3 regions of the Citrobacter tructae genome follow, and region 3 is predicted to be linked to each of the others. Evidence: riboswitches for the same ligand, from Rfam matches in the RefSeq annotation. Region 3 holds a riboswitch; each other region holds the start of a gene.
What was found. Region 3 has a riboswitch for thiamine pyrophosphate ahead of thiC (phosphomethylpyrimidine synthase ThiC). Riboswitches for the same ligand answer to the same signal wherever they lie in the genome.
Positions count from the first base shown of each region.

Region 1: it holds a riboswitch for thiamine pyrophosphate, as region 3 does, so the genes downstream of both, thiB (thiamine ABC transporter substrate binding subunit) here and thiC (phosphomethylpyrimidine synthase ThiC) in region 3, are expected to answer to the same signal.
Region 2: it holds a riboswitch for thiamine pyrophosphate, as region 3 does, so the genes downstream of both, thiM (hydroxyethylthiazole kinase) here and thiC (phosphomethylpyrimidine synthase ThiC) in region 3, are expected to answer to the same signal.

Region 1 covers NZ_CP038469.1:2,598,257-2,608,674, forward strand. The annotation lists gene leuC (3-isopropylmalate dehydratase large subunit) at 1-987, shown strand, start outside; gene leuD (3-isopropylmalate dehydratase small subunit) at 998-1,603, shown strand; gene E4Z61_RS13225 (sugar efflux transporter) at 1,645-2,823, opposite strand; gene sgrT (glucose uptake inhibitor SgrT) at 3,206-3,328, opposite strand; gene sgrR (HTH-type transcriptional regulator SgrR) at 3,428-5,083, shown strand; TPP riboswitch at 5,117-5,217, shown strand; gene thiB (thiamine ABC transporter substrate binding subunit) at 5,249-6,232, shown strand; gene thiP (thiamine/thiamine pyrophosphate ABC transporter permease ThiP) at 6,208-7,818, shown strand; gene thiQ (thiamine ABC transporter ATP-binding protein ThiQ) at 7,802-8,503, shown strand; gene E4Z61_RS13255 (DedA family protein) at 8,497-9,264, opposite strand; gene araC (arabinose operon transcriptional regulator AraC) at 9,384-10,229, opposite strand.
Region 2 covers NZ_CP038469.1:336,170-346,587, reverse strand. The annotation lists gene artM (arginine ABC transporter permease ArtM) at 1-305, shown strand, start outside; gene artJ (arginine ABC transporter substrate-binding protein ArtJ) at 485-1,216, shown strand; gene yegS (lipid kinase YegS) at 1,347-2,246, shown strand; gene fbaB (class I fructose-bisphosphate aldolase) at 2,268-3,320, opposite strand; gene E4Z61_RS02200 (nucleoside permease) at 3,573-4,850, shown strand; gene E4Z61_RS02195 (ADP-ribosylglycohydrolase family protein) at 4,847-5,851, shown strand; gene E4Z61_RS02190 (PfkB family carbohydrate kinase) at 5,848-6,813, shown strand; gene E4Z61_RS02185 (GntR family transcriptional regulator) at 6,787-7,533, opposite strand; gene thiD (bifunctional hydroxymethylpyrimidine kinase/phosphomethylpyrimidine kinase) at 7,586-8,386, opposite strand; gene thiM (hydroxyethylthiazole kinase) at 8,383-9,171, opposite strand; TPP riboswitch at 9,204-9,300, opposite strand.
Region 3 covers NZ_CP038469.1:3,132,254-3,142,671, forward strand. The annotation lists gene zraS (two-component system sensor histidine kinase ZraS) at 1-1,354, opposite strand, end outside; gene E4Z61_RS23885 (hypothetical protein) at 1,411-1,548, shown strand; gene zraP (zinc resistance sensor/chaperone ZraP) at 1,618-2,061, shown strand; gene E4Z61_RS15680 (DUF1481 domain-containing protein) at 2,099-2,794, opposite strand; gene hupA (nucleoid-associated protein HU-alpha) at 2,806-3,078, opposite strand; gene E4Z61_RS15690 (YjaG family protein) at 3,265-3,855, opposite strand; gene nfi (deoxyribonuclease V) at 3,889-4,569, opposite strand; gene hemE (uroporphyrinogen decarboxylase) at 4,579-5,643, opposite strand; gene nudC (NAD(+) diphosphatase) at 5,684-6,457, opposite strand; gene rsd (sigma D regulator) at 6,555-7,043, shown strand; TPP riboswitch at 7,093-7,202, shown strand; gene thiC (phosphomethylpyrimidine synthase ThiC) at 7,291-9,189, shown strand; gene thiE (thiamine phosphate synthase) at 9,189-9,824, shown strand; gene thiF (thiazole biosynthesis adenylyltransferase ThiF) at 9,817-10,418, shown strand, end outside.

The sequences.
Region 1 (10,418 bases), 530 kb from region 3:
GCGCTGGCGTTTGGAATAGGGACGTCCGAAGTCGAACACGTGCTGGCTACGCAAACCCTGAAACAGGGGCGCGCAAAAACCATGAAGATCGAAGTCAATGGCACTGCCGCGCCGGGGATTACCGCCAAAGATATCGTGCTGGCGATTATCGGTAAAACCGGTAGCGCAGGCGGTACTGGTCACGTGGTTGAGTTTTGTGGCGACGCCATCCGTGCGCTGAGCATGGAAGGTCGTATGACCCTGTGCAATATGGCGATCGAAATGGGGGCCAAAGCGGGCCTGGTTGCGCCGGATGAAACCACCTTTAACTATGTGCAAGGGCGCTTGCATGCACCAAAAGGTCAGGATTTTTCTGATGCCGTCGCATACTGGAAAACGCTGAAAACCGACGACGATGCGACGTTTGATACCGTCGTTACCCTGCAGGCAGAGGAGATCGCACCGCAGGTCACCTGGGGTACGAACCCCGGTCAGGTGATCTCAGTGAACGATAACATTCCCGATCCGGCATCTTTTTCCGATCCGGTAGAACGCGCGTCGGCGGAAAAAGCGCTGGCCTATATGGGGCTGAAGCCGGGCATTCCGTTGACGGAAGTGGCTATCGATAAAGTGTTTATCGGCTCCTGCACCAACTCCCGTATTGAAGATTTACGCGCCGCCGCTGAAATCGCCAAAGGGCGCAAAGTCGCTCCTGGCGTGCAGGCGCTGGTAGTGCCGGGTTCTGGTCCGGTCAAAGCACAGGCAGAAGCGGAAGGTCTGGATAAGATTTTCATTGAAGCCGGTTTTGAATGGCGTTTACCGGGCTGTTCCATGTGCCTGGCGATGAACAACGATCGTCTGAATCCGGGTGAGCGCTGTGCTTCCACCAGCAACCGTAACTTTGAAGGTCGTCAGGGCCGCGGTGGACGTACGCACTTAGTCAGCCCGGCAATGGCCGCCGCTGCCGCCGTCACCGGCCATTTTGCCGACATTCGCAGCATCAAATAAGGAAACTACCATGGCAGAGAAATTTACCCAGCATATCGGCCTGGTTGTCCCACTGGATGCCGCCAACGTCGATACTGATGCAATTATTCCCAAACAGTTTTTGCAGAAGGTAACGCGCACCGGTTTTGGTGCACACCTGTTTAATGACTGGCGTTTCCTCGACGAAAAGGGTCAGCAGCCTAACCCGGAGTTCGTGCTGAACTTCCCGGAATATAAAGGGGCGTCAATCCTGCTGGCACGAGAAAACTTTGGCTGCGGCTCCTCACGCGAACATGCGCCCTGGGCGCTGACCGATTACGGCTTTAAAGTAGTGATAGCACCAAGCTTCGCCGACATCTTCTACGGCAACAGTTTTAATAACCAACTGCTGCCAGTGAAATTACGCGACGAAGAGGTAGATGAACTGTTCACTCTGGTGCAGGCAAATCCGGGTATTCAGTTCGAAGTGGATCTGGAGGCGCAAGAAGTCAGAGCCGAAGGCAAGACCTACCGCTTTGTTATCGACGCATTTCGCCGTCACTGTATGCTGAACGGTCTCGACAGCATCGGGCTGACGCTGCAGCATGAAGCGGCTATTACCGAGTACGAAGACAAACAGCCAGCATTTATGCGCTGATTTCAGGATGCCGGATGCGCTTCGCGTTTCCGGCTCTCTCGTTAAACATCCTTCACCCGCCCGGTCATCACCAGTGTGACGACAGAAATTCCCGCAATCACCCAGTAGACGGCAAAATGCCCGTAACTTTGCGCCACCGCCCCCTGAATGACCCCTGCCAAAATCACGCCCGTAGAGATACTGTTAGTAAATAATGTGGTGGCCGAACCCGCCCTACCGGGCATCAGATCCTGAAACCACAGCATACCTATTCCGGCAATAATGCCGATGAATACCGCGTTAAACAGTTGCAGAACCAGCAGCGCCGTGTGGCTGTGGAAGAAGATCAACCCAAGGTAAAACATCACGCCTGCCGCCACGGCGACGATCATCATCCGCCGTTTGCCAAAGCGCTTCACGTAGTAGCCCGCCAGAATCATCGCCGGAATTTCCAACCCGGCAGCGGTACCCATCAGTATCCCGGCAAGTTTGTCCGGTAGCCCCAGTTCGAGGCTAATCCACAGCGGCATATCGATAATATACATGGTGTTGCAGGTCCACATCAGCGTGGAGGCAATAAATAACATGCGCACGTTTTTGTCCTGCCAGCCGCCGGTCTGTTCAAGCGGTACATCAACGGGCTGTTCGACCCGCGCCACCGACGGCAGTATCAGCGCGATCAGCACCAGGCTAATAGCAAAAATCCCGGCAGCAATAGAAAACATCATCGTGAAGCCGTAATTTAACGCCAGCATAAAGGCCAGCGGCGGCCCGATCACCCATGCCAGCGAAAGCTGCGCACGCATCACCGAGCTGAACATCACCACTTCGCGCGCCGAGTTATCGGCATACTCACGCGCCAGCGCAAACAACTGCGGCATGGCGGTATTTGCCAGCGAAGCAAGCAGCACACCGCAAGTAATCAGCGTTAAATAGTGGCGGTTAAAGGCAAACAGCAGCGCGTTGCCAATTGCCATCAGACAGCAGAACATGATCAGCTTGCGCCGATCGCCCCGGCTGTCAGAGCGTTTCGCGAGACCAAGACTGACCACGATCCCGGCAATTGCATTGACGGTGTAAAACAGCCCGACCCAAAACGGTTGCGCTCCCACTTCACGGCTCAGAAACAGGCTCAGCGTGGGCGCCTGTAACGCGCCCGCCACGCCCATCATAAAGGCGACCAGCATAAATGCCGCATATACGCCGTTGAGGCGCCGTCCCATGGTCATAATCCAGAGCATATTTATCCCTATAAGCGCGGCGGAAACGAAAAAAGCCAGCAGATAATACCTGCTGGCGCGGCGAATTAAGGCTGTATCCTGCCATTATACCTGGCATCGACGCTGGGTAAAAAACGCATTATCAAGGCGGAGGGCGCAGGGTATAGAAATCTATTCCCAAGCCTGACAACGCGGAGAATGCGTTTTTTACACGCGTCCCGGAGGGCTGGGGCTATTTTTTCACATTGCTGTGTTGCTCACACCTTATTTGGTTCACCAAATTTCACTGTTCGCGCCTTGCCATGTGAAAAAATAACCACCAGCGATGCTCAGGGATAATAGCAGGATACAGCCTGTACCAATACTCAGTCACACATGATGTCTGCAATTCCCAATTCAGAGGTCAGTCTCTCAGCTCCCACTGCATCAGTTCTTCGAGCATCTTTAAGCGCTGCGGCGCGCTCAGGCAAGCCAACCAGGACAATCGTTCTGTCGCGGTAAAGTATTTCAACCAGAACTGACGCATAGATGACCCCTTCGTTGTCTCATCGCTTCATCGGAATCTATTATTGGCTTAATATGGGGATAATAAAATTGCTGAGTTTTGTTCAGGAGTTCCCCTTTTATGTCTTCAGGTCGTTTGCAACAACAGTTCATCCGCCTGTGGCAATGCTGCGACGGTAAAACGCAGGACACCACGCTGAACGAGCTGGCGGAGCTGCTCAGTTGCTCCCGCCGCCATATGCGCACTCTGCTCAATACTATGCAGGAACGCGGCTGGCTAACGTGGGAGGCCGAAGTCGGTCGCGGCAAACGCTCACGTCTGACCTTTCTCTATACCGGGCTAGCGCTCCAGCAGCAGCGAGCAGAAGACCTGCTGGAACAGGATCGCATTGATCAACTGGTGCAACTGGTTGGCGACAAAACGGCCGTACGGCAAATGCTGGTTTCTCATCTGGGCCGCAGTTTTCGTCAGGGCAGGCACATCATGCGCGTCCTCTATTATCGCCCCATGCACAACCTGCTCCCCGGCTCGGCACTGCGCCGTTCCGAAACACACATTGCCCGGCAAATCTTCAGCGCTTTAATCCGTGTAAATGAGGAAAATGGGGAACTGGAAGCCGACATTGCGCATCACTGGCAACAAATTTCCCCTTTGCACTGGCGATTCTTCCTGCGCCCAGGGATCCATTTTCATCATGGCCGCGAACTGGAGATGGAGGATGTCATCACCTCACTGATGCGTATCAACAGCCTGCCGCTGTACTCGCACATTACGCACATCGCCTCTCCCACGGCCTGGACGCTGGACATCCACCTGGCCCAACCGGATCGCTGGTTACCCTGGTTACTCGGGCAAGTGCCCGCCATGATCCTGCCGCGCGAATGGGAAACGCTGAATAATTTTTCCAGCCACCCGATCGGCACCGGCCCGTATGCGGTCACCCGCAATACGAGTAACCAGCTAAAAATTCACGCCTTTGATGATTATTTTGGCTACCGGGCGCTGATCGACGAAGTGAATGTGTGGGTATTACCCGACATCGCCGAGGAGCCTGGCGGCGGATTAACGCTCAAAGGACCTACGGAAGATGAAAAGGCAATCGAAAGCCGTCTGGAAGAAGGTTGCTACTACATGCTGTTTGATTCCCGATCCCAGCGCGGGGCAAATAAGGAGGTGCGCGAATGGATAAGCCGCATTCTCTCACCGACGAATTTAATCTGCCACGCCGATGAACAGTACCAGCGACTGTGGTTTCCCGCCTATGGATTACTGCCTCGCTGGCATCATGCCAAACCCGGTCATGGTGAAAAACCAGCCGGGCTGGAAACGCTGACGATCACCTACTACCGCGATCACATCGAACACCGGATTATCGCGCAGATCATGAAAACGTTGCTGGCGGAGCATCAGGTACAGTTGAATATTCAGGAGATCGACTACGATCAATGGCACGCAGGCGAGACCGTCAGCGATATCTGGCTCAACAGCGCCAACTTTACCTTGCCGCTGGACTTCTCACTGTTCGCACATTTATGCGAAGTCCCGCTGCTACAAAACTGTATTTCTCTGGACTGGGAAAGCGATGCCGCCCGCTGGCGAACCGGCGAAATGAGCCTTGCGGCATGGTGCCAGCAACTGCTTGCCAGTAAAGCGATTGTGCCGCTGATCCATCACTGGTTGATCATTCAAGGGCAGCGCAGTATGCGCGGGCTACGGATGAATACCCTCGGCTGGTTTGATTTTAAATCGGCCTGGTTTGCGCCGCCGGATCCTTAATTGCTGCCGGGCAACAAAATCATTACACTAACGCCGTTCTCAACGGGGTGCTGCGCCGAGTGCGCGGGCTGAGAAAATACCCGTCGAACCTGATCCGGATAATGCCGGCGAAGGGATTTGAGGCTGCAACTCAAGTCCTTTGCCACCCAACTCTTGAGGTGCAAAGTGTTAAAAAAATGTCTTCCCCTGCTGTTGTTGTGCGCAGCGCCTGCCTTCGCTAAACCCGTTCTGACTGTCTATACCTATGATTCATTCGCCGCCGACTGGGGGCCCGGCCCAACCATCAAAAAAGCCTTTGAAGCCGACTGCAACTGCGAGTTGAAGCTGGTAGCACTGGAAGATGGTGTATCGCTGCTTAACCGCCTGCGCATGGAAGGAAAAAACAGTAAAGCCGATGTGGTGCTCGGTCTGGACAACAACCTGCTCGATGCGGCGATGCAGACCAAACTGTTCGCCAAAAGCAATGTGGCGAACGACGCCGTCGTTGTTCCTGGTGGCTGGAAAAACGACACCTTTGTCCCGTTTGATTACGGCTATTTCGCCTTCGTTTATGACAAAAACAAGCTGAAAAATCCGCCGAAGAGCCTGAAAGAGCTGGTCGAGAGCGACCAGAAATGGCGCGTGATTTATCAGGATCCGCGCACCAGCACGCCGGGTCTGGGCCTGCTGCTGTGGATGCAGAAAGTGTACGGCGATAAAGCCCCTGAGGCTTGGCAGAAACTGGCGGCGAAAACCGTCACCGTCACCAAGGGCTGGAGTGAAGCTTACGGCTTGTTCCTGAAGGGTGAAAGCGATCTGGTGCTGAGCTATACCACTTCCCCGGCCTATCACATCATCGAAGAGAAGAAAGACAACTACGCCGCCGCCAATTTTAGCGAAGGACACTATTTGCAAGTTGAAGTCGCCGCGCGCACTGCAGCCAGCAAGCAGCCTGAACTGGCGGAAAAATTCCTGACGTTTATGGTTTCTCCGGCGTTTCAGAATGCGATTCCAACCGGCAACTGGATGTATCCAGTGACCCAGGTCACGCTTCCCCCAGGCATTGCGCAACTGGAAAAACCGTCTACCGCGCTGGAATTCACCCCGCAGCAGGTCGCTACTCAACGTCAAACCTGGATTAACGCATGGCAACGCGCCGTCAGCCGTTAATTCCCGGCTGGCTGATCCCAGGGCTTTCGGCCGCTACGCTGATAGTGGCTGTCGCCCTGGCGGCATTTCTGGCGCTGTGGCTTAACGCCCCCCAGGGAGACTGGCGCACGCTTTGGCAGGACAGCTACCTGTGGCACGTGGTACGTTTTTCCTTCTGGCAGGCATTTTTATCCGCCGCGCTATCCGTGATTCCGGCAATCTTCCTCGCCCGCGCGCTTTATCGTCGCCGTTTCCCCGGACGTATGGCGCTGCTGCGCCTGTGCGCAATGACGTTGATCCTGCCGGTGCTGGTCGCCGTGTTTGGCATCCTTAGCGTCTACGGTCGCCAGGGTTGGCTGGCCTCTATCTGGCAGGCATTCGGCCTGGAGTGGACGTTTTCACCGTACGGCCTGCAGGGCATTCTGCTGGCCCACGTCTTTTTCAATCTCCCAATGGCGAGTCGTTTACTGCTGCAGTCGCTGGAGAATATTCCCGGCGAACAGCGGCAGCTAGCCGCACAATTGGGCATGCGCGGCTGGCATTTCTTCCGCTTTGTCGAATGGCCGTGGCTGCGCCGCCAGATCCCCCCCGTGGCGGCGCTCATCTTTATGCTGTGCTTCGCCAGTTTTGCTACCGTGCTATCACTCGGTGGCGGCCCACAAGCGACCACCATAGAACTGGCTATCTATCAGGCGCTGAGTTTCGACTACGATCCCGCGCGCGCCGCTATGCTGGCGCTGATCCAAATGATTTGCTGCTTAGCGCTGGTGCTGCTCAGCCAACGTTTGAGCCGGGCGATCGCCCCAGGCACGACGCTGGTCCAGGGCTGGCGCGATCCCGACGACCGCCTGCACAGTCGACTGGCCGACTCACTACTGATTATTCTGGCGCTGCTGCTGTTACTGCCGCCACTGCTGGCGGTGATTATCGATGGTTTCAACCGCCATATACTGGATGTGCTTGCACAGCCCATATTGTGGCAAGCCCTGTGGACCTCGTTGCGCATTGCGCTGGCGGCAGGAGCGTTATGCGTTGTACTCACCATGATGCTGCTGTGGAGCAGTCGCGAACTGCGTGCCCGACAGCAGGTACTGGCAGGTCAGGCGCTGGAGCTTAGCGGCATGCTGATCCTCGCCATGCCGGGCATCGTGCTGGCTACCGGATTTTTCCTGCTGCTCAACAATAGTATCGGACTGCCAGACTCTGCAGACGGCATTGTGATTTTTACCAATGCGCTGATGGCCATCCCCTACGCGCTGAAAGTACTGGAAAACCCGATGCGTGACGTGACGGCACGCTACAGTATGTTGTGTCAGTCTTTAGGAATTGAAGGGTGGTCACGGCTGAAAGTGGTTGAGTTGCGTGCACTGAAGCGTCCGCTGGCGCAGGCGATGGCTTTTGCCTGTGTACTGTCGATTGGTGATTTTGGCGTGGTAGCACTGTTTGGCAACGAGGATTTCCGCACGCTACCGTTTTATCTGTATCAGCAGATTGGCTCCTATCGCAGCCAGGATGGTGCAGTCACCGCATTATTGCTGCTGTTCCTGTGCTTTACGCTGTTTACCGTTATTGAGAAATTACCGGGTCGAAATGTTAAAACTGATTGATATCACATGGCTGTATCACCATTTGCCCATGCGCTTTTCGCTGTCGATCGCCCGCGGTGAGCAGGTCGCCGTGCTCGGACCCAGCGGTGCCGGAAAAAGCACGCTTTTGAACCTGATTGCCGGTTTTCTGGCACCAGCCAGCGGCACAATGTTGATTGAGGGAGAAGATCACACGATCACGCCGCCTTCTCGTCGGCCTGTCTCGATGCTTTTTCAGGAAAACAATCTGTTCAGCCACCTGAGCGTACAACAGAACATCGCTCTCGGTCTCAATCCGGGGTTGAAACTGAACGCACAACAGCGGGATAAAATGCACCACATTGCCCGGCAGATGGGGCTCGACACGCTGCTGGAGCGGCTTCCCGGCGAGCTTTCCGGCGGGCAGCGACAGCGCGTGGCGCTGGCGCGTTGCCTGGTGCGGGAACAACCCATTTTGCTGCTTGATGAACCATTCTCCGCACTCGACCCTGCGCTGCGTCAGGAGATGCTAACGCTGGTGGCCGACGTTTGTCGTGAGAAGCAATTGACTCTGCTGATGGTGTCACACAGCGTAGAAGACGCCGCGCGTATTGCGCCACGCTCAATCGTTGTCGCCGACGGACGCATTGCGTGGCAAGGCAAAACGGATGAATTGTTAAGCGGTCACACCAACGCCTCAGCATTGCTCGGCATTGAACGTCAGTAGCCAACGACTTTGCGCAAAATATTAATATAGACAGGCATCAATGGATGGCGCACCAGGGCAACCAGCGCCACAACACCGATACCGAGAACAAGCGGTGCCAGATACAGCAGACGACCTCGCGGCAACCAGGCGCTTAAGCGATCGACAGCGGCTTTGCCGCTTCGCCACAGTCGCCAGCACAACCAGCCCCCAACCCACAGCAGCAGCGCGGTCGCCAGCAACAGCCATTTGAAATCGCCACTTTGTACATCGGAGGGAATATCTATTGCCGCACCCGCCAGGATACCCGGCAGAAAATAGAACGGTGGCCACAGTACGCAGCCGATGATATTGGGCACAATAAATTTCGCGACAGGCAGATCCAGCATCCCCGCCACCATCGGCACCAGCGGTCGCGTCGGGCCAACAAAACGTCCTACCAGAATAGTAAACATGCTGTGCTGATGGAGCGCATGCTCAGTTTTATCCAGTAACGCTTTGTTCTTTTTCATAAAAGACCAGCGGTGCAGCGGCTTTTTAAAACGCCACCCCAACCAGAAGGAGATCCAGTCGCCCATCAGACAACCGACAATGCCCGCAAGCCAGGCGTGCCAGAAGTTTAGTTCACCGCTGCCAATCAGCGCACCCAGTCCGGCCATCAACACGGTGCCAGGCAGAATCAGGCCAACCAGCGCCAGCGACTCCAAAAAGGCCACCAGAAGTACGGCGATCAGAGAGTACAGGGCGGACTGGAGGATAAAGTGTTCCAGCAATGCTTGCATAATGTGTCCGTCAGATTTTCGAAGCAAGGATTCTGATAACCCTTCTCAACTTCGTCAAGCCATCATTTGTCTGAATAGTTTGCGAGATATGACAACTTTTCGGACACATCATTCACTTTTTATTCACAGCCGGCACGAAACTCGCTCGGGCTCGCGCCAGTACATTTTTTAAAAACGCGGGAGAAATATAGCTGATCGTCAAACCCGACGTTGCGACCGACGGTAGCAATCGGCATGCGCGTGGTGCTTAACAAGAGCTTCGCCTGGCTGATACGCTGATCCTCACGCCAGCTCAGTACGCTGATACCGAGCTGCTGGCGGAACAGATGCGACAAACGAGAAGGCGACAGACAGACATGCTGCGCGACGCTGGCAATATCAAAATTGCTGTCCGCCAGGTGATCGCTGATGTACTGGCAGGCATCGCGCACGCGGTTATCCATTGGCGGATGCAGCGATTCGTTAATCGCTTCCATACGTCTGAGCAGCAGTTGTTCAAGCAAGTTAATCGCCAGCAGTTCGGAGTAGCGTCCTTCCCGTTGCCCGGCACTGATTATCTGCCCGAATAGTTCGTTGAAGTGCGGCTGATGCGCTTCATCCGGTCGAAAGAAGCCGGTCTGGGCAAAAATAGCTGGCCAGGTGAGCCACTCCTGCCAGTAAGCACGAGGCCGAAAGTAGACCCACTGGTGATACCATTCGCTGGCATCGGGATGGCGGCCGTAATGGTGAACTTCACCCGGAGGAAACAGCAAAATATCACCCGGCCGGCAGACAAACTGCTTGCCCTGATTGTTGATGACCCCTTCCCCACGAATAGTCAGGTTCAGGATATAACCCTTCATACCCAGCGGCCTGTCGATAAAAAAATCCAGGTATCCGTTCGCCTCGATAGGGGTTAATCCCGCCACTAAATGTGCGTTAAATGAGTAGCCCGGCAACAGGGGATCGTTTTGCGGTTCAGCCATAATTTCAATACTCCCGGTGTTCTGATAAGAAACAAATCGTCCATATTATGCAAGACATCCTCGCCGTCGCCCCTGTAGACCGCTGTGGTTTCAGTGATGGACCATCAACCCCGCTTGTGAAAAGCACTTTGCAAAAAACATGTCCTACGCCAACGATAAAAATGGCTAACAAAAGTGTCTATAACTACG
Region 2 (10,418 bases), 2.0 Mb from region 3:
GGCAATCCTGTGGTGCGCTGGGGATGAGCAAAAAAGACACACTGGCCATTTTGCTGCCGTACGCCTTTAAACGTGCCCTCTCCTCGTATTCCAATGAAGTGGTGCTGGTGTTTAAAAGTACCTCTCTCGCCTACACCATCACGCTGATGGAAGTCATGGGTTACAGCCAACTGTTGTATGGTCGTACCTATGACGTTATGGTCTTCGGCGCGGCGGGCGTGATTTATCTGATTGTTAACGGGCTGCTGACGTTGATGATGCGCTTAATCGAGCGTAAAGCGCTGGCGTTTGAACATCGGAATTAAGTCAGTAGTTGCATAAATTAGATTATTAAAGGCGGGCATGTCTCTGGGCTGTCCGCCTTTTTTTATTTAACTAAAAATAATTAATCGTTTTTATTGCATATAAATTCATTAACTGGCATTGTTAATCCACGCCGCAGACACGGTAAATAATCATAAGATTGACAGACGGGAGTTCTACCATGAAAAAGTTAGTCCTGGCCGCATTACTGGCTACTTTCGCCGCTGGCGCCTCAGCTGCTGATAAAATTAATTTCGGTGTATCAGCAACTTACCCGCCATTTGAATCGCTTGACGCCAGCAATAAAATTGTCGGTTTTGACATCGACCTGGCAACGGCGCTGTGCAAACAAATGCAGGCTGACTGTACTTTTACTAATCACGCTTTCGACAGCCTGATCCCCGCGCTGAAATTCAAAAAATATGATGCGGTGATTTCCGGAATGGACATCACGCCTGAGCGTAGCAAACAGGTGGCATTTACTCAGCCTTACTATGCCAACTCCGCGCTGGTGATTGCGAAAAAAGACACCTATAAAACTTTTGCCGATCTGAAAGGTAAACGCATTGGGATGGAAAACGGCACCACGCACCAGAAATACCTGCAAGACAAACATCCTGAAGTAAAAACCGTGGCCTACGACAGCTATCAGAATGCGATTATCGACCTGAAAAATGGCCGTATTGATGGCGTATTTGGCGATACCGCCGTCGTTAACGAGTGGCTGAAAACCAACCCGCAATTAGGCGTGGCAACGGACAAAGTCACCGATCCGCAATACTTCGGCACCGGTCTTGGCATTGCCGTTCGCCCGGATAACAAAGCTCTGTTGGAAAAACTGAATAGCGCGCTGGCTGCCATCAAAACTGACGGCACGTACCAAAAAATCAGCGACCAGTGGTTCCCGCAGTAATCCCTGCCCTGTCTGAAAAGCCGCTAATCGCGGCTTTTTTACGTTTAGCGCCCGTGCTTTCAGTCAGTTCTTACGCCACAAACGCATTCCTGGCATACACTTGTTAAAACGATAAAAGTGAGGCCATAGGATGATAGCATTCCCTGCCAGCTTACTGATCCTCAATGGAAAAAGTGCTGATAATCTTCCCCTGCGCGAGGCGATTGCTCTGCTGCGCGATGAGGGTGTGGAAATCCACGTGCGCGTCACCTGGGAAAAAGGTGATGCCCGCCGCTACGTTGACGAAGCCCGCCAGTTGGGCGTTGCAACGGTCATTGCCGGCGGCGGCGACGGCACCATCAACGAAGTCTCGACGGCACTGATCCAATCGCAGGGCGGCAATATTCCTGCGCTTGGGATTTTACCGTTGGGAACGGCGAATGACTTTGCCACCAGCGTTGGTATACCCGACGACATTGATAAGGCGTTAAAGCTGGCTATCGCCGCAAATGCGACAGAGATCGATATGGTGCAGGTCAACGATAAAACCTGTTTTATCAACATGGCGACCGGCGGCTTCGGCACACGCATCACTACCGAGACGCCAGAAAAACTCAAGGCCGCGTTAGGTGGCGTATCGTACTTTATTCACGGTTTAATGCGCATGGATACTCTCAAGCCCGACATCTGCGACATTCGCGGGGAAGATTTTCACTGGCAGGGTAAAGCACTGGTGATCGGCATCGGTAATGGTCGTCAGGCCGGAGGTGGGCAACAGCTTTGCCCGACGGCGCTGATCAACGACGGTCTGCTGCAACTACGTATATTTACCGGCGAAGAGCTGCTGCCAGGGCTGCTTTCGGCATTAACACAATCCGAAGGCAACCCTAACATCATTGAAGGCGCATCATCGTGGTTTGATATCCGCGCACCGCACGAAATTACCTTTAATCTCGATGGTGAACCGCTCAGCGGACAAGAGTTTCATATTGAAATCCTGCCCGCGGCGCTACGTTGCAGACTGCCGCCGGGTTGTCCGCTACTGCGCTAACACGGCGTCCACTAACTGGAATCAGGCAATGGTGACTTTGCTGTCCAGATAAACATCCTGCACGGCGTTAATCAGCTTAACGCCGTCGGCCATGGTTTTCTTGAATGCTTTGCGTCCAAGAATCAGCCCCATGCCGCCCGCACGTTTATTTATGACCGCCGTACGTACTGCATCGCTAAGATCGGTTTCGCCGCCAGCCGCCCCGCCAGAGTTAATTAACCCGGCGCGCCCCATATAGCAGTTCGCCAGTTGATAACGTACCAGGTCAATTGGGTTGTCGCTGGTCAGCTTGCTGTAAACGCGATCGTCGGTGTAGCCAAAATTAACCGCTTTATACCCACCGTTATTTTCCGCCATTTTCTGCTTAACGATATCCGCTCCGATAGTGGCCGCCAGATGGTTAGCTTGCCCGGTAAGATCGGCGGAAACATGGTAATCCACGCCATCTTTTTTAAACGCGGAGTTACGCAGATACGCCCACAGCACGGTGACCATACCCAATTCATGGGCTCGCTCGAACGCGGCAGAAATCTCTTCAATCTGGCGACGGGATTCCTCTGAACCGAAATAGATGGTTGCCCCTACCGCAACTGCGCCCATATTGAACGCCTGTTCTACACTGGCATACAACGTCTGGTCAAATGTATTGGGGTAGCTCAGCGTTTCATTGTGGTTAATCTTCACAAGGAACGGAATGCGGTGTGCGTAACGGCGGGAGACAGAAGCCAGCACACCATAGGTCGATGCCACGCAGTTACACCCTGCTTCGATAGCCAGTTCCACGATATTCTTCGGGTCAAAGTACAGCGGGTTAGCAGCAAACGATGCCCCAGCGGAGTGCTCCACGCCCTGATCCACCGGTAGAATCGACAGATAACCTGTCCCGGCCAGTCGGCCCGTGTTATACAGCGTCTGCATATTACGCAGCACGGCTGGCGGACGGTTGTTATCCACCATCACGCGATCGACGTAATCATGTCCAGGCAGGTAAAGTTGGTCAGAAGGAATGGTCATACAACGATGCTGTAAAAGGTTGTCGGCATCTTTGCCAAGCAACTGCGCAATATCAGTCATAGCTATGCTCCCGTAATTTCCGATTTGAAACCGGAATGTGGATTGTCCTGACCCGCTTTGTTGCGGGCAGCATTAAGCCTGGTACCGACTGCGTTTTTTTTCCATCTTTAGCGCACTTTTCAGCAACTTCTGCTGGCTCGATTCAGGAAGAAATAATGTTAAGGCGGTCAAATTTAGACCGCAAAGGTATTTTAAAGGTATTATCAAATGGTACTATCAGCGCGTACCTTACCTGTCATGAAGGATTTAAAGATGAAAACTACAGTTAAGCTGTCGTTCATGATGTTTGTAGAGTGGTTTATCTGGGGCGCCTGGTTTGTACCGCTGTGGCTGTGGCTGAGTAAAAGTGGCTTTAGCGCCGGGGAGATCGGCTGGTCCTATGCCTGTACCGCAATAGCCGCAATCCTGTCGCCCATCCTGGTCGGTTCTGTCACTGACCGTTTTTTCTCCGCGCAAAAAGTCCTGGCCGTGTTGATGTTCGTCGGCGCTATTTTGATGTACTTCGCTGCCCAGCAAACCACTTTCAGCGGATTCTTTCCGCTGTTACTGGCCTATTCGTTGACTTATATGCCGACGATTGCGCTAACCAACAGTATCGCGTTTGCCAACGTGGGGGACGTTGAACGTGATTTCCCGCGCATCCGTGTGATGGGCACTATTGGCTGGATTGCTTCGGGTTTAGCCTGCGGTTTCTTACCGCAAATGCTTGGCTATAGCGACATCTCACCCACCAATATTCCTCTACTTATCACTGCCGGAAGCTCTGCGTTATTAGGCGTCTTTGCCTTCTTTTTGCCAGATACACCGCCGAAAAGTACCGGCAAAATGGATTTAAAAGTCATGCTGGGTCTGGATGCACTGATCCTGCTGCGGGATAAGAACTTCCTCGTCTTTTTCTTTTGCTCTTTCCTGTTTGCGATGCCGCTGGCGTTCTATTACATCTTCGCCAACGGTTACCTGACAGAAGTTGGGATGAAAAACGCCACCGGTTGGATGACGCTGGGCCAATTCTCCGAAATCTTCTTTATGCTGGCGTTGCCGTTTTTCACCAAACGTTTTGGCATTAAAAAGGTATTACTGCTTGGTCTTATTACTGCGGCTATCCGCTACGGATTTTTCGTTTACGGCGGCGCGGAAGAATATTTCACTTACGCTCTGCTGTTTCTCGGCATTCTGCTGCACGGCGTCAGTTACGACTTCTACTACGTCACGGCCTACATCTATGTCGATAAAAAAGCGCCTGTACACATGCGCACCGCAGCACAAGGGCTTATCACCCTCTGCTGTCAGGGATTCGGCAGCCTGCTCGGTTACCGTCTGGGCGGGGTGATGATGGAAAAAATGTTTGCCTATAAGGAACCAGTTAATGGTCTTACCTTTAACTGGGCTGGTATGTGGGGATTTGGCGCGGTCATGATCGCCGTCATTGCCGTGATGTTTATGATTTTCTTTCGCGAATCAGATAGAGAAATCACCGCCATTAAGGTGGACGATCGCGATGTAGCGTTGAAACAAGGGGAAGTAAAATGAAAGCAGAACGTATTCTCGGTGCTCTTTATGGGCAGGCGTTAGGGGATGCGATGGGTATGCCGTCGGAACTGTGGCCAAGAACCCGAGTTAAAGCCCATTTCGGCTGGATCGACCGTTTTTTGCCCGGCCCAGCGGAAAATAATGCCGCCTGCTATTTTAACCAGGCAGAGTTCACTGACGACACGTCCATGGCGCTGTGTCTGGCTGATGCCCTGCTTGAGTGCGACGGTGAGATTGTACCAGACGTTATTGGTCGCAATATTCTGGCCTGGGCCGAACGTTTTGATGCCTTTAATAAAAACGTGCTCGGCCCGACCTCAAAAATTGCGCTAAAAGCCATTCGCGACGGCAAACCTGTCGCCGAACTGGAGAACAACGGAGTTACCAACGGAGCGGCAATGCGCGTTTCTCCGCTGGGATGCCTGTTGCCCGCTCGCGATGTTGATGCCTTCATCGATGATGTGGCGCTGGCATCCAGCCCAACGCATAAATCGGATCTGGCTATCGCTGGTGCAGTAGTGGTCGCATGGGCGGTATCACGCGCCATTGATGGCAAAAAATGGTCAGAGATTGTGGACGCGCTGCCTGCCATTGCCCTGCATGCGCAGCAAAAACGGATCACCACCTTTAGCGCCTCTCTCTCTGCACGCCTTGAACTGGCGCTGAAAATCGTCCGTAATGCCGACGGCATTGAGTCTGCCTGTGAGCAGTTGTATCAGGTGGTGGGAGCCGGAACCAGTACCATTGAATCCGTGCCTTGCGCCATCGCCATGGTCGAACTGGCGCAGACCGATCCCAACCGCTGCGCTATTCTGTGCGCGAACCTGGGGGGCGATACCGATACCATCGGGGCGATGGCAACCGCCATTTGCGGCGCGCTACACGGAGTAAGTGCGATTAACCCGGTATTGAAACATGAGCTCGATACGGTAAATCAGTTGGACTTTATCCGCTACGCCAGTGGATTAATGCGACTGCGCGAGCAGCGGGAGGCGCTATGAGCACCATGCGTCTGCCACAACTTCTCCCGCAACTACGCACACAGCGGCCAGTTACGGTGGTAGGTGCGGCGGTAATTGATGTCATTGCCGATGCGTATGCCCTTCCCTGGCGCGGCTGTGACATTGAACTCAAACAGCAAGGCGTGAACGTTGGCGGCTGCGCGCTCAATATTGCCGTCGCGCTTAAGCGTTTAGGTATCGACGCCAGTAATGCATTGCCGTTAGGTCAGGGAGTATGGGCCGATATTATCCGTAACCGGATGGCAAAAGAGGGATTACACAGTCTGATTGACAATGCCGAAGGCGATAATGGCTGGTGTCTGGCGTTAGTCGAACCGGATGGCGAACGCACCTTTATGTCCTTCAGCGGTGTCGAAAATCAGTGGAACGCCGACTGGTTGGCTCAGTTGAAGATCCCGCGCCACAGTCTGGTTTATCTTTCAGGCTATCAATTGGCTTCACCGTGTGGCGAGTTGCTGGTGCAGTGGCTGGAAGGCCTTGAGGAGGCCACGCCGTTTATCGATTTTGGTCCGCGCATCGGCGATATCCCTGATGCTCTAATGGCGCGAATTATGGCCTGTCATCCGTTTGTGTCACTGAATCGCCAGGAGGCAGAGATTGCCGCTGAACGATTCGGGCTAAGCGCCGACGTCGAATGTTTTGGTGTCGAGTGGGTGAAGCGCTTTACCACACCGGTGGTGATTCGCCATGACAAAGACGGCGCGTGGTATTTCAGCGAACAAACATCCGGTTGCGTGCCCGCATTTCCAACGACCGTTGTTGACACCATTGGCGCAGGTGACAGTCACGCCGGAGGCATGCTGGCCGGGTTGGCATCAGGTTGGTCATTGGCTGATGCCGTGCTGCTTGGCAATGCGGTGGGATCTTGGGTGGTTGGGCATCGTGGCGGTGATTGCGCCCCAACTCGGGACGCGTTACTCCTCGCACACAAAGACGTATAGATCGCTTCGACAATAGCTGATGCTGTATTCAATGGGCCGGTGCTGCTGATCAAGTGCAACCTGCTTGATCACCAGTACCGGTACTTTGCTGTCCATCTTAATATGTGACTGGAATTCCGCATCCGGCATGCGGGCGCTGACGCGAGAGCGCGTGCGCTGCGGGAAAATATGCTGGCTGCGAAAATAGTCATACAGTGAAACGCCAATGGCATCCACGTCATGGATTAGATGGGCTGGAACCCATGACTCTTCAATAGAAACCGCGTCTTCATCTACGTAGCGAATGCGCTTTAGCAGGAAGACGTCATTCCCCACGGCAATCGCCAACTGCTGAGCCACCTCTTCCGGGCATGCCACCACGCGCTTATTGACCCACAACGTATCCGGCTTTTTACCGCGTAACACCACCTGCTGCGAAAAACCACGCGCTTCTTTTAGCGAATACTCGAAGATGTTGTTGATCTGCGTCCCGTAACCGCGGGCGCGCGTCACTACGCCTTCTTCTTCCAGCGCCTGCATTGCCTTACGTACCGTAATTCGTGAAACGCCGGTCAACTGGCTGAGATCGCGCTCGCCGGGCAGGATATTTCCATGCTCCAGAATCCCGCTGCGCACGGCGTTTTTCACCGTTTGCGCAAATTTCATATACAGCGGCGTGTTATCTGCGGCTGAAATGCGTTCATTCAGTTGCGCGATAAGCTGGGTATGCGCTTGTTCCATTTATCTTTTTCCTGGACGCCGAATCTTCAGTCAGTATACGCATTTATGTTCGTCACCACCACGCGTGGAAATGATGAACCGGACCAATCCCCTCGCCCACTTCCAGGGTATCTGCCTGTGCCAACGCCGCCGACAGCCACATTTTGGCTTCCTGCACCGTATCGGCCCAGTTGGCATGACGTGGACGCAGCGCCGCCAGTGCCGCCGACAGCGTACAGCCGGTGCCGTGTGTATTTTTGGTCATCACTCTTGGCGCGGTAAAGCGCTGCTCGCCATCGCGAGTAAACAGCCAGTCAGGACTTTGCGCGTCATCCAGATGACCGCCCTTCATCAGCACCGCCTCGCAGCCCAGCACCCGTAATGCACGCCCTTGTGCCAGCATTTCTTGTTCCGTGCGGGCATGCGTTGTTTCAAGCAATGCCGCGGCCTCCGGCAGGTTCGGCGTGATGATCGACACCTGCGGCAACAGGCGGGTACGCAGCGTTTCGACCGCAGAAGATGACAGCAGCGGATCGCCACTTTTCGCCAGCATCACCGTGTCGAGCACCACGTTTTGCACCTGATGACGGCGTAAACGCTCAGCGACCGCCTCCACAATATCCGTTTCTGCCAGCATACCGATTTTAGTGGTATCGATGCGCACATCGCTGAAAACGGAGTCCAGTTGCGCAGCCACAAAATCAGGTTCAATCCGATAAACCGACTGCACACCACGCGTATTTTGCGCCACTAGTGCCGTGATGACCGAGCAACCGTAAGCCCCGAGCGCCGAGAACGTTTTCAAATCAGCCTGAATACCTGCGCCACCGCTGGGATCGGTTCCTGCAATCGTTAATGCGTTAATCCGTTTCATGCCTGCTCCTGTGCGTTCAGGTTGTATAAAGCATCAAGGAATGCCGGAATAAAGCTTCCCGGTCCTGTTGATTGTTCAGTGGCCAATTTTCCGGCCTGTTTCATCCAGCTACAGGCGGAAGCAACATTATCCAGTCGGTCACCCTGCAACGCGCAACTGGCTGCCACCACTGCCGACAAAGCGCACCCGGTGCCGACCACCCGCGTCATCAGCGGATCACCGCCAGTCACGCTCACAGTGCGCTGGCCATCGGTAACGTAATCCACTTCCCCGGTCACTACCACGATAGTGGCGACCCGACGCGCCAGCGTCTGCGCAGCAGGCAGAGCGGCAGCAGCAGAGTCAGTGGTATCCACACCACGACCACCCGCGATCATCCCTGCCAGAGCGAGTATTTCAGAAGCGTTACCGCGAATAGCGGCGGGCTGAAACGAGAGTAAATCAAGGCAAAAATGACGACGAAACTCCAGTGCGCCAACGGCAACGGGATCGAGCGTCCAGGGAGTATTAGCCCGCAGCGCCTGTTCAACCGCTGCGCGCATGGCAATGGAGCGTCTATCGGTCAGGGTACCCACGTTAATCAGCAGCGCATCGGCAATAGCCGCAAACTGGCTGGCTTCTTCAGGCTCAATCACCATGGCAGGCGACGCGCCCAACGCCAGAAGCGTATTGGCCGTAAAGCTCTGCACGACCTCATTGGTCATGCAATGCGTGAGGGGGGAAAGCGTTCTAAATTGGTGCAAGGTGTGGGCCGCAAGTGCGCGGCTGTACAGGTCAGGCTGCATGGTTCAGCTCCTGCCCGCGTGAAAGAAGGGACACGGGCAGTGTCAGACTTCCCTACGCTGGCATTATCCAGATCAGGTGGTACGGGTATTTCTCAGCCTTCACCAGGAAGGGCACCCCGAGTCATTTCATTTATAAAACAATCAGTTACACATTGAAAATTTGTATATGTTTAGTGTAACCGGGGCTTACCCACAGGAGCAAGAATTTTCGATTTATCACAGTATTTATCACACTGGAAATAGGCAAATCACGTAATCAATCACCACAATGTGTTCACCCGCTCGAACAGTCGATTAATGAATCAGGAGCGTATGAAAGTACGGATTTGACAAGCAAATCCTACGCCCGGTTATCGCTTCTTCACCGCTAGGCAGGAGGGAACCAAAAAACTAACATCACCGATAAAAGGAAGGTCAAAACAACAAACCCCGCCAGTAAGCGAGGTTTGTTTACTATCCCTTATTTCTACGAACCAATCACCGATCAAGCAATGTAGCTATCAAAGGCTTCCTTACACATATCAATCATTGATTTTGAATCATTTGAGGCAACGCTAGTAAGGCCAGAAAGCAACGTTTTAACAGTATCATTAGTAGGTTCAGCACTATAAAAATCAGTCCAGAATGCCACCCATTGAGGGCGCTTAGATTCAACATCATGAGCAACGAACGGGGCATAATTATTCACTCATGAAATTTAGAAATAAAAAATCTTCCTAATATGACAAGGAATGATTTCTGATTGGAGATTTCATTTTATCAAATTAGGAAGGGATTTTTATAAATGTATAGCTCTAAGCTAAATAAGCATGTTCAAGAGCATCTATGAACTACACTTATTGAGCTTAAAGCAACAAAAACATGTTTTTTAGTACCGTGAAGTTACTATTTAAGATGAATATTTACCTTGAACATTTCCAATAGCAGAAAAGCAAGTTTTTCAGCATCTAAGAGACTTTAGCCAAAACACCAATAAAAGAAAACCAAATACCTAAAATCAACATTAGAGGAATAATAAAAGTAAACTATTATGCTCTTCCTTTATCGTTCCCTTATGCCCTTCCCTCTATCGTGGCTTCTAGCTTCCGTCGAATCAGTTTCTTAGCTGGCGATATTTAGCAACACTAAAATCTGATGTAATTTTACTTAAATCCCTTTGATTTTAGGAGCCTTCTCGGAAAAACCTTTTCCTCACTTTGTCCTTTTGGTAGTACGATTAACGATCAATACCTACAAGGATCAGAGGG
Region 3 (10,418 bases):
AGAGAGTAAAGACAGTGCCTTTACCCTCAGCGCTTGCCACCTGAATGGTTCCACCGTGCTGCTCAATGATGTTTTGCACCACCGCCAGCCCCAGCCCGGTACCGTCTGCCTTCGTCGTAAAGTAAGGGGTAAAAATAGCGTCCAACTGATCGGGTGCAATCCCCTTCCCGCTATCGGCCACCACAATTTTAACCCGATCGACGCTACTTTCACTCGCTGAAACCGTAACCGTACCCTGATGCCCGATAGCATGAATGGCATTGAGATATAAATTCAGCAGAACCTGCGTGAGTCGGTCGGGATCGGCCTGAATAGAAGGCAGCGCAGCATTCGGCATAAATTGCAGCTGGATTTCCCGGCTCTGGGCATCCTGGCTGACCAGGTGCAGAGAGTGGGTGATGACCTCATTAAGATCGACCTGTTGTAACGCAAGGTGCGCGGGCTTTACCAGCTCCAGTAATTCACTCACGACTCGGTTTAAGCGGTCAGCCTCTTTCGCCATCACCTGTGCCAGTTCATGCGACTCGCCCCCCGCCGGGGTACGTTCGGCAAAATACTTCGCTAATCCTTTGATGGAAGACAGTGGATTACGAATTTCATGCGCGACCCCCGCCGCCAGATGACCAAGCGCCATCAGCTTTTCTTTGCGCTTCATCGCGTCCTGCAACTCTTTATAAGAACGCTGATAGCGCTGATACCAGAAAAACGTCAGCACGGTAGCCAGCAGCACCGCCGCCAGGGCAGACAGGACGATCAGTGTGTTTCGCCACTCTCTGGCCTGGGTTGCGGCCAGCTCACTGGCATCAAAAGCGATAAAAATGGTTTGTGCGGGCGTATTGGCGTGATCGTCATTACCGGAGCAGCGCGCCATACCGTTCCTTCCAGCCCCATACATCGGCTGGAACTGGCGATAAATCTCCAGAGCAGGCGTTTTCTCACCCTCCCCCATCGGAATCTCGATATACCGCCAGCGTTCTTGTTCTCCAGGATCTAACTGGCGCAGGACATCCGGTGAATAGAGCGTTTTACCAACCCTCGCGGAGTTGCTGTGGGTGATGATCGTGCCATGCTCGTCAACGACTGCAAACCAGAGCACGCCCGGTTGTACCGCCATTTGCTCCAGCAACGTCTGTTGCTGAGCATGATGCATACGCATTCCCATCCCCACGCGCGTACCGGACTCCAGGGCGCGGATCAGCACACTTCCCTTTTCCAGTAACGTTTGTCGGGCGGCATCACTTTCCCGACCATAGTCCCGAATGGTCATGATGGAAAACCATCCCACCAAAATCAGGATCGCCGCCGGTAATAACCGGCTCAGCCACTTTGCCGCCGTATCCTTATCAAGACGCATACGTTCTTCCTTTATTCACCGTTTCCTTTCTTCATTTCAGGTATACAGCAGAAATCATGCCATCTTTTCTCCCTGAGAACCCTGTCTTCAGGCACAAACCGCGGCAACTGGCGGGTAAAAATAACCCACTGGACCATTCTGGCGAGTCATTTTTACTCGCTTATAGCCTGATAGCCGCCACGCGCTTCCCGTAGCACAAGGGCGTCCAGGTTGGCACGGAAGATGCAAAAGAGAAAGTAAGCTAACCAACAGGAGAACGAACGATGAAACGGAATAACAAACTGGCACTAATGGTCCTCTCGCTGATAGCTCTGGGTTCCACCCCGGCGCTGGCGCAGCATCACTGGGGAAACGGTGAGGGAATGTGGCAGCAGGGCGGTACGCCAATGACCACCGAGCAGCAGGCTGCGGCCCAGAAAATCGCTGATGATTACTACGCGAAGACCAGCGCGTTACGTCAACAACTGACATCCAAACGGTACGAATACAATGCGTTGTTAACCGCCAGTTCGCCGGACACTGCAAAAATTAATGCAGTAGCAAAAGAGATGGAGTCTCTGAATCAGTCACTCGACGAGCAGCGTGTTAAGCGCGATGTCGCGATGGCGCAGGCTGGTGTGCCTCGCGGGGCGGGAATGGGTTACGGCGGATGCGGCGGTGGCGGTAACCATCGCGGCGGTGGTCATATGGGAATGGGTCACTGGTAAGCGTAGTCTGCCGAATGACAGCTTACGGTCCAGGTTTTCAGAAGGTCTTGGCTGTAGGCTGCCAGCGACAAAAATCCTCATTGGCGACCAGCAGTAACTGAGATCCTTCGGGCGCTTCCAGCCACGCCACGCTTACGTCGACCGACGAGTGGCTCTGGCGGCGCTCAATATGGTTTAACGCCCATGAATCTAAATCGGGTTTAATCGTCTCGCCTTCACAGGTGGTGACCATGCGTTCTGCAGCATGCCAACGCCCCTGACGTAATACCACACGTCCCTGACGCAGCGCATCGCTGGTCTGGCGGATTTGATCAGCACGATAGCGGTAGAGTGCAATTTGATCGCTGGAAAGCTGCTGCTTTTGCCCATCGACTTCACGCTGCATAAAACTCAGTTCACCCCGATCGTCGAAACGGATGCGAACGTGCTCCGGCGGTTGGCTGTAAACGTTAAGTTCGATCAGAGAAAGGGAATCCCCCTGCCAGCGGTATTCACTGGTGGTGGTACTGCCGCTACGCCACGGACTAAAAACGGAGAGCAGATGAACATCATCGCTGGAATCTTTACGCCAAACGCGTACCGCCCCCTGATCGCCAACATAACCGCTGGCCGTAAACGGAGGAAGCTCAGAGTGGCGACTGCAGGCTGACAGTAACAGAACACCTGAAAGCCAAAGCGTATGACGCCAGATGGACAAAAGGGGCGAAACCGCCCCTTCGTTAAAACTGTTCACTGCCACGTGGATTACTTAACCGCGTCTTTCAGTGCTTTACCAGAAACAAATGCCGGTACGTTAGCTGCGGCGATTTTGATTTCTTTACCGGTTTGCGGGTTGCGGCCAGTGCGCTCAGCGCGGTGGTTCACTTTGAAGGTACCGAAACCAACCAGTTGTACAGCATCGCCTTCTTTCAGAGACTCAGTAATAGCAGCCAGAGTGGATTCCAGAGCAGCTTTAGCCTGTGTTTTGGACAGTTCTGCTTTGTCTGCAATTACATCAATCAGTTGAGTCTTGTTCATAAGTTATCCTTACAATGTGTTTATCGCTTGCTAAGCATCGAGTGCGACGGAAATGCCAGAAAAGCACTCTCCTGCATACACGCACCGATAGCCACTTTTCTTCGCCCCCCAAATGTAGACCAGACGGGGGGCGGATGGGAAGCCTTCAGGCACGACAAATCAGGCGTTAAATCACGTTTTGTGGTGTCATTGCTGAAAAATTATACCAATATTACTCTCACCAGCCTCGCGCAGGTCTGCACGCAGACCTTTTATCAGCTCAAGATCGCGTTCTTCGCAATCGGCTAAAAGTCGGAATATTTCCCACTGAATATCCCATTCTTGCTCAACGGCAGGGTTATCTTTCAGCTCTTCATCGGTCATTTCGCGACCAGCTTGCGTCATTTCCAGCATCGCGACGGTGGTAATAGAAGCCTTACTGACTTCAATCGCGTGTTCCAGTGTTTCACCACTCAGACGTGAATGCATTAATTCGCTCAGGGCGACGCAGGCATCAATTGCCGGATACACGCCGTACAGATCGTAATCGTCTGCGGACGGAATGGCCTCTTCAAACTTTTCCAGCTGGCTGTCGAAATTGATTTTCGCATCCTTGACCGTCAGGACTTCCCAGATTAAATCCAGAATTCGGCGGTAAATCTGCCCATCACCAAACTCCGTTTGCTTGCAAAACATGGCGTAGTTTGGGTACATGCGCTCACACAGACAGGCCATAAAGGTGACGTGCTGCCAACTTTCCAGCTTCTCCAGACGCAGATGAATCGGGTTTTGTAACATGATGAGTTCTCGAATACGGAAATTAGTCGCAGTTTACCCGATATGGGGCGTTTTTGCTGCAAGCCGCGTAAAAGCCGGGCGTTCTGATGCCACCGCATCCGCCCAGCGTGTCGGTTCCGGCAGACGATAGCCGTTCATACAACGCTGCACCCACGCCAGTGCGCTGTCCATGCCCACGCGATGGCCGGTAGAGATAAACAGCGGGTTACAACGTGCTTTGCTGCGCCAGACCCACGCCAGTTGCTCACCGTTATCCAGCAGCGGAGCCAACGCCCCAGGTTCAGCAGAGAGAGGATCAAACTTGCCGCAAAGCCGTTTTTTCGCCACGCCAATCGTCGGGACATCCACCAGCAAACCAAAATGGCTGGCGACACCAAGACGGCGCGGATGGGAAATGCCGTGACCATCAACGAACACTAAGTCAGGTTTCTGCGAAAGCTGCTCCCATGCTGCCAGCAGCGCAGGATATTCGCGAAAAGAGAGAAAACCGGGGATATACGGCATGGTGGTGGCGATGCGCGCCACCTTGTATTCAACCAGCTCAAGTGAAGGATACTTCAGTAGAACGATAGCGGCTCGCGTCACGTCTCCGCCCTGCTCAAAACCAACATCCGCTCCGGCGATCAGATCCGGTGGATCGTTCTCAAGACGATCCTCCCGGATCACCGAAGAAGCCAGTTCAAGCTGTTTTGCGCGCAGCGACGCGAGATCCATGATGATTCCTTAGCGGTGGTACTGTTCGGACAACCGATGTACCGCCTCCACAAAGACGCCCGCATGTTCTGGCGGCACGTCCTGGTGGATGCCATGCCCAAGGTTAAAGACATGGCCTTCGCCCTCGCCAAAGCCAGCAAGTATCGTTGCGACTTCTTCTTCGATACGGGCTGGCGGTGCGTAGAGCATGGACGGGTCCATGTTGCCCTGCAGCGCAACCTTGTGACCTACGCGACGACGCGCATCGGCAATGTCTGTTGTCCAGTCGAGGCCCAGCGCATCACAACCGGTTTCTGCCATCGCTTCCAGCCACTGACCGCCACCTTTGGTGAACAGGGTTACCGGCACGCGGCGGCCATCGTTTTCACGCAGCAGGCCGTCGACAATTTTGTGCATGTAATAGAGAGAGAACTGCTGATAGTCGCGACCGGTCAGCACGCCGCCCCAGGTGTCGAATATCATCACCGACTGCGCGCCTGCTTTGATCTGTGCGTTCAGGTAAAGCGTGACGCTTTTCGCCAGCTTATCAAGCAGCAGATGCAGCGCTGTTGGATCGGCATACATCATCTTTTTAATCACGGTGAAGGCTTTGCTACTGCCGCCTTCCACCATGTAAGTCGCCAGCGTCCATGGACTACCGGAGAAACCGATCAGCGGCACGTCGCCCTTCAGTTCGCGACGAATAGTACGTACTGCATTCATCACGTAACCCAGTTCACCTTCCGGATCCGGGATCGGCAGTTTATCGACATCGGCCTTACAGGTGATGGGAGAGGTAAAGCGTGGGCCTTCGCCGGCTTCAAAATACAGCCCGAGCCCCATCGCATCCGGGATGGTCAAAATGTCCGAAAAGAGGATCGCAGCATCAAGCTTATAGCGACGCAGCGGCTGCAGCGTGACTTCGCAGGCCAGCTCGGCATTTTTGCACAGCGCCATAAAATCGCCCGCCTCGGCGCGCGTGGCTTTATATTCCGGTAGATAGCGGCCTGCCTGGCGCATCATCCATACCGGAGTGACATCAACTGGCTGGCGCAGCAGCGCACGCAGATAACGATCGTTCTTCAGTTCGGTCATTTTCACATTCCTTTAGCGTTGATGCGCCTATTGTAACATGTCAGTCGTATTCGGCCCGACACAATGCCACAGTATCTTCGATCAGTCGACGCGCGACGGTCCCTGGCGGGGGAAGCAGCGGTAAATCATCGTAGCGATACCAGTTCGCTTCCAGCAGTTCTTTCGGGTCGATAACAATCTCCCCGCTATCATACTCTGCCATAAACGCGGTCATCAAAGACTGCGGGAACGGCCAGGGTTGGGAGGTGACGTAGCGCAGATTTTTAACCTTAATACCGCTCTCTTCCATCACTTCTCGCGCGACCGCTTGTTCTAACGTCTCCCCCACTTCCACAAAACCAGCCAGCACAGTATGCACGCCGTTGCGATGGCGAACATGTTGAGCCAGCAGAATGGAATCATCACGGCGAATAGCAACAATAATGCAGGGGGCAATTTGCGGGTAATAACGTTCACGGCAGTGGCTGCACAACATTGCCCATTCGGTTTTACTCGGGTGCATAGGATGGCCACAGTAGCCGCAGAATTTATGTGAGCTGTAAAACTCAGCCAGCTGCACGCCGCGCCCGGCCAGTTGAAACAGACCGACATCCTGATCGATAACCTGACGTACCGAGCCCATATCATGACGGCGCTGCTGCTGTACCAGCCAGACGGTTTCTCCCTCCCACTCGCCTATCGCAAGTGCGCGCTGGCCTACTAAATCAAAACTTGCCGCTTCACCGTAGGGCAGTTCGCCACGAGGCAACCATAATTTTTGCTCATGACTGACGATCCACCAGCCGCTGTCTAAATTTTCAATTATACGATCCATATCTCTTGCGCAACCTTTGCTTCACAGGCATGTTGTTTACATTATTTTTACATTTATCGGTGAGCAGTTTTTTAAACACCATCTTGCGGAGTCAATCATGCTAAACCAGCTGGAAAACCTGACGGAGCACGTCGGAGGAAGTAATAAACTGGTTGATCGCTGGCTACATGTACGTAAGCACCTGCTCGTGGCTTACTACAATCTGGTTGGCATTAAGCCTGGCAAAGAATCGTACATGCGGCTCAATGAAAAGGCGCTGGATGATTTTTGTCAGAGCCTGGTCGACTACCTCTCCACCGGACACTTCAGTATTTATGAACGTATTCTGCATAAATTGGAAGGGAACGGGCAGCTTTTAAAAGCCACAAAAATTTGGCCATTACTGGAAGCCAATACGCAGTTGATCATGGACTACTATGATTCCAGTCTGGAAAACGCGATTGATCACGATAATTTCCTGGAATTTCAACAGGCATTGTCAGATCTCGGTGAGGTACTAGAGGCCCGGTTTGTCCTGGAAGACAAGCTGATTATGCTGGTGTTTGATGCGATGCACGACAATGCAATGATCAAACGCCCTGCTTGAGATTTATCGCATTAACGCGTAGTTTACATTCATTACCTCTTTTTGAGGTTACTTCTTGTCGGAGTGCCTTACGTGAAAGCGTAGGCTGAGACCGTTTATTCGGGATCCGCGGAACCTGATCAGGCTAATACCTGCGAAGGGAACAAGAGTAATTCAGTTTTATGCTGCTGCCTTTACAGGCGGCGTGCATCCATTACTCAATCCGTCGTCTGACAAGCCATATCCTTACTTTATTTTGGAATGAGCTATGTCTGCCACAATTAAACCATCCCGCCGCGAACAACGCGCCCAGGCCCAACACTTTATCGACACGTTGGAAGGGACCGCCTTTCCTAACTCAAAACGTATCTACATCACCGGTTCGCAGTCGGATATCCGCATTCCGATGCGTGAAATCCAGCTCAGCCCAACGCTGATTGGCGGTTCAAAAGACAATCCGCAGTTCGAAGAGAACGAAGCTATCCCGGTTTACGACACCTCCGGTCCGTATGGCGATCCGGATGTGGCGATTAACGTCCAGCAGGGCCTGGCAAAACTGCGCCAGTCATGGATTGCGGCGCGTAACGACAGCGAAGAGTTAGACGATCGCAGCTCCGCTTACACCAAAGAACGTCTGGCCGATGACGGCCTTGATGCGCTGCGCTTTAGCGGGTTACTGACACCCAAACGCGCGAAATCCGGTAAATGCGTGACCCAGTTGCACTACGCGCGTCAGGGAATTGTCACCCCAGAGATGGAGTTTATCGCCATCCGCGAAAACATGGGGCGCGAGCGCATTCGCAGCGAAGTGTTGCACCACCAGCATCCGGGCATGAACTTTGGCGCGCGTCTGCCGGAAAACATCACGCCGGAATTCGTGCGTGATGAAGTGGCTGCCGGGCGCGCCATCATCCCTGCCAACATCAACCATCCAGAATCAGAGCCGATGATCATCGGTCGTAACTTCCTGGTGAAGGTCAACGCCAATATCGGTAACTCAGCGGTGACCTCCTCCATCGAAGAAGAAGTTGAGAAACTGGTATGGTCGACCCGCTGGGGTGCGGATACGGTGATGGATCTCTCAACCGGGCGCTATATTCACGAAACACGCGAGTGGATCCTGCGTAACAGCCCGGTACCGATCGGCACCGTACCGATCTACCAGGCGCTGGAGAAGGTGAACGGGATCGCCGAAGATCTGACCTGGGAAGCCTTCCGCGACACGCTACTGGAGCAAGCTGAACAGGGTGTTGACTACTTCACCATCCACGCGGGCGTACTGTTGCGTTACGTGCCGATGACTGCCAAACGCCTGACCGGTATTGTCTCGCGTGGGGGATCAATCATGGCGAAATGGTGCCTCTCCCACCATCAGGAAAACTTCCTCTACGAGCACTTCCGCGAAATCTGTGAAATCTGCGCCGCCTATGACGTTTCTCTGTCGCTGGGCGATGGCTTGCGTCCTGGCTCGATTCAGGATGCCAACGACGAAGCGCAGTTCTCCGAGCTGCATACGCTGGGCGAACTGACCAAAATCGCCTGGGAGTACGACGTGCAGGTGATGATTGAAGGCCCAGGCCACGTGCCGATGCAAATGATCCAGCGCAACATGACCGAAGAGCTGGATCACTGTCATGAAGCGCCGTTCTACACCTTAGGGCCGTTAACTACCGACATTGCGCCGGGCTACGACCACTTCACCTCCGGGATTGGTGCAGCGATGATTGGTTGGTTTGGCTGCGCAATGCTGTGCTACGTAACGCCAAAAGAGCATCTCGGTTTGCCGAACAAAGAAGACGTGAAGCAAGGGCTGATTACCTACAAAATTGCCGCCCACGCCGCTGATTTAGCGAAAGGGCATCCGGGCGCGCAGATCCGCGATAACGCCATGTCAAAAGCACGCTTCGAATTCCGCTGGGAAGACCAGTTTAATCTGGCGCTCGACCCGTTCACCGCCCGCGCCTATCATGATGAAACCCTGCCGCAGGAGTCCGGCAAGGTCGCCCACTTCTGCTCCATGTGCGGGCCGAAATTCTGCTCAATGAAAATCAGCCAGGAAGTGCGCGACTACGCCGCCGCGCAAACCATCGAAGTGGGGATGGCGGATATGTCGGAGAACTTCCGCGCCAAAGGCGGCGAAATCTACCTCAAAAAAGAGGAGGCGTGATGTACCAGCCTGATTTTCAAACGGTCCCTTTTCGCCTCGGGCTGTACCCGGTGGTCGATAGCGTTGAGTGGATTGAACGACTACTGGCAGCGGGTGTGCGTACAATTCAGCTGCGCATTAAAGACAAACGTGACGAAGAGGTCGAAGCCGACGTGATCGCCGCCATTAAACTGGGGCGTCGCTATGACGCCCGCCTGTTTATCAACGACTACTGGCGGCTGGCAATCAAACATAACGCCTACGGCGTGCATCTGGGGCAGGAAGACCTCGAAACCACTGACCTGAAGGCGATTCAGGTCGCGGGGCTACGCCTTGGCGTGTCAACCCACGATGATATGGAGATAGACGTGGCGCTGGCCGTTCGCCCGTCTTACATCGCGCTGGGGCACGTCTTCCCGACGCAAACCAAACAGATGCCGTCCGCCCCGCAGGGGTTGGTACAACTCGCCAGCCACATTGCACGACTGGCCGACTGCCCTACCGTCGCCATCGGCGGGATCAGCCTTGAACGTGCCCCCACGGTACTGGAGACCGGCGTCGGCAGCATTGCCGTGGTCAGCGCCATCACCCTGGCAGCTGACTGGCAGACTGCCACGGCGCAGCTACTGGATATTGCGGGAGTCGGCGATGAATGACCGCGATTTTATGCGCTACAGTCGACAAATCTTGCTCGGCGATATCGCTATAGAGGGTCAGCAAAAACTGCTCGATAGCCACGTGCTGATTGTCGGTTTGGGTGGCCTTGGTTCCCCTGCCGCACTGTATCTGGCGGGGGCGGGAGTAGGTAAATTGACGTTGGTGGATGATGACGATGTGCATCTGAGTAATCTGCAGCGGCAAATTTTATATACCACCGATGACGTTGCGCGCCCGAAATCGCAGGTCACTCAGCAACGCCTGTCACGGCTCAACCCGGATATCGTACTGGTGGCGCTCAAACAACGGCTGCAAGGCGATGCGTTGCGGCATGCGGTAGCGGGTGTCGACGTGGTGCTCGACTGTACCGACAACATGGCGACGCGTCAGGCGATCAACGCCGCCTGCGTGGGGCTGAATACACCGCTTATCACCGCCAGCGCAGTAGGCTTCGGCGGCCAGCTAATGGTTCTCACGCCACCGTGGGAACAGGGCTGCTACCGCTGCCTGTGGCCAGACGACATCGAGCCCGAGCGCAACTGTCGTACCGCAGGTATTATCGGCCCGGTGGTGGGCATCATGGGCACAATGCA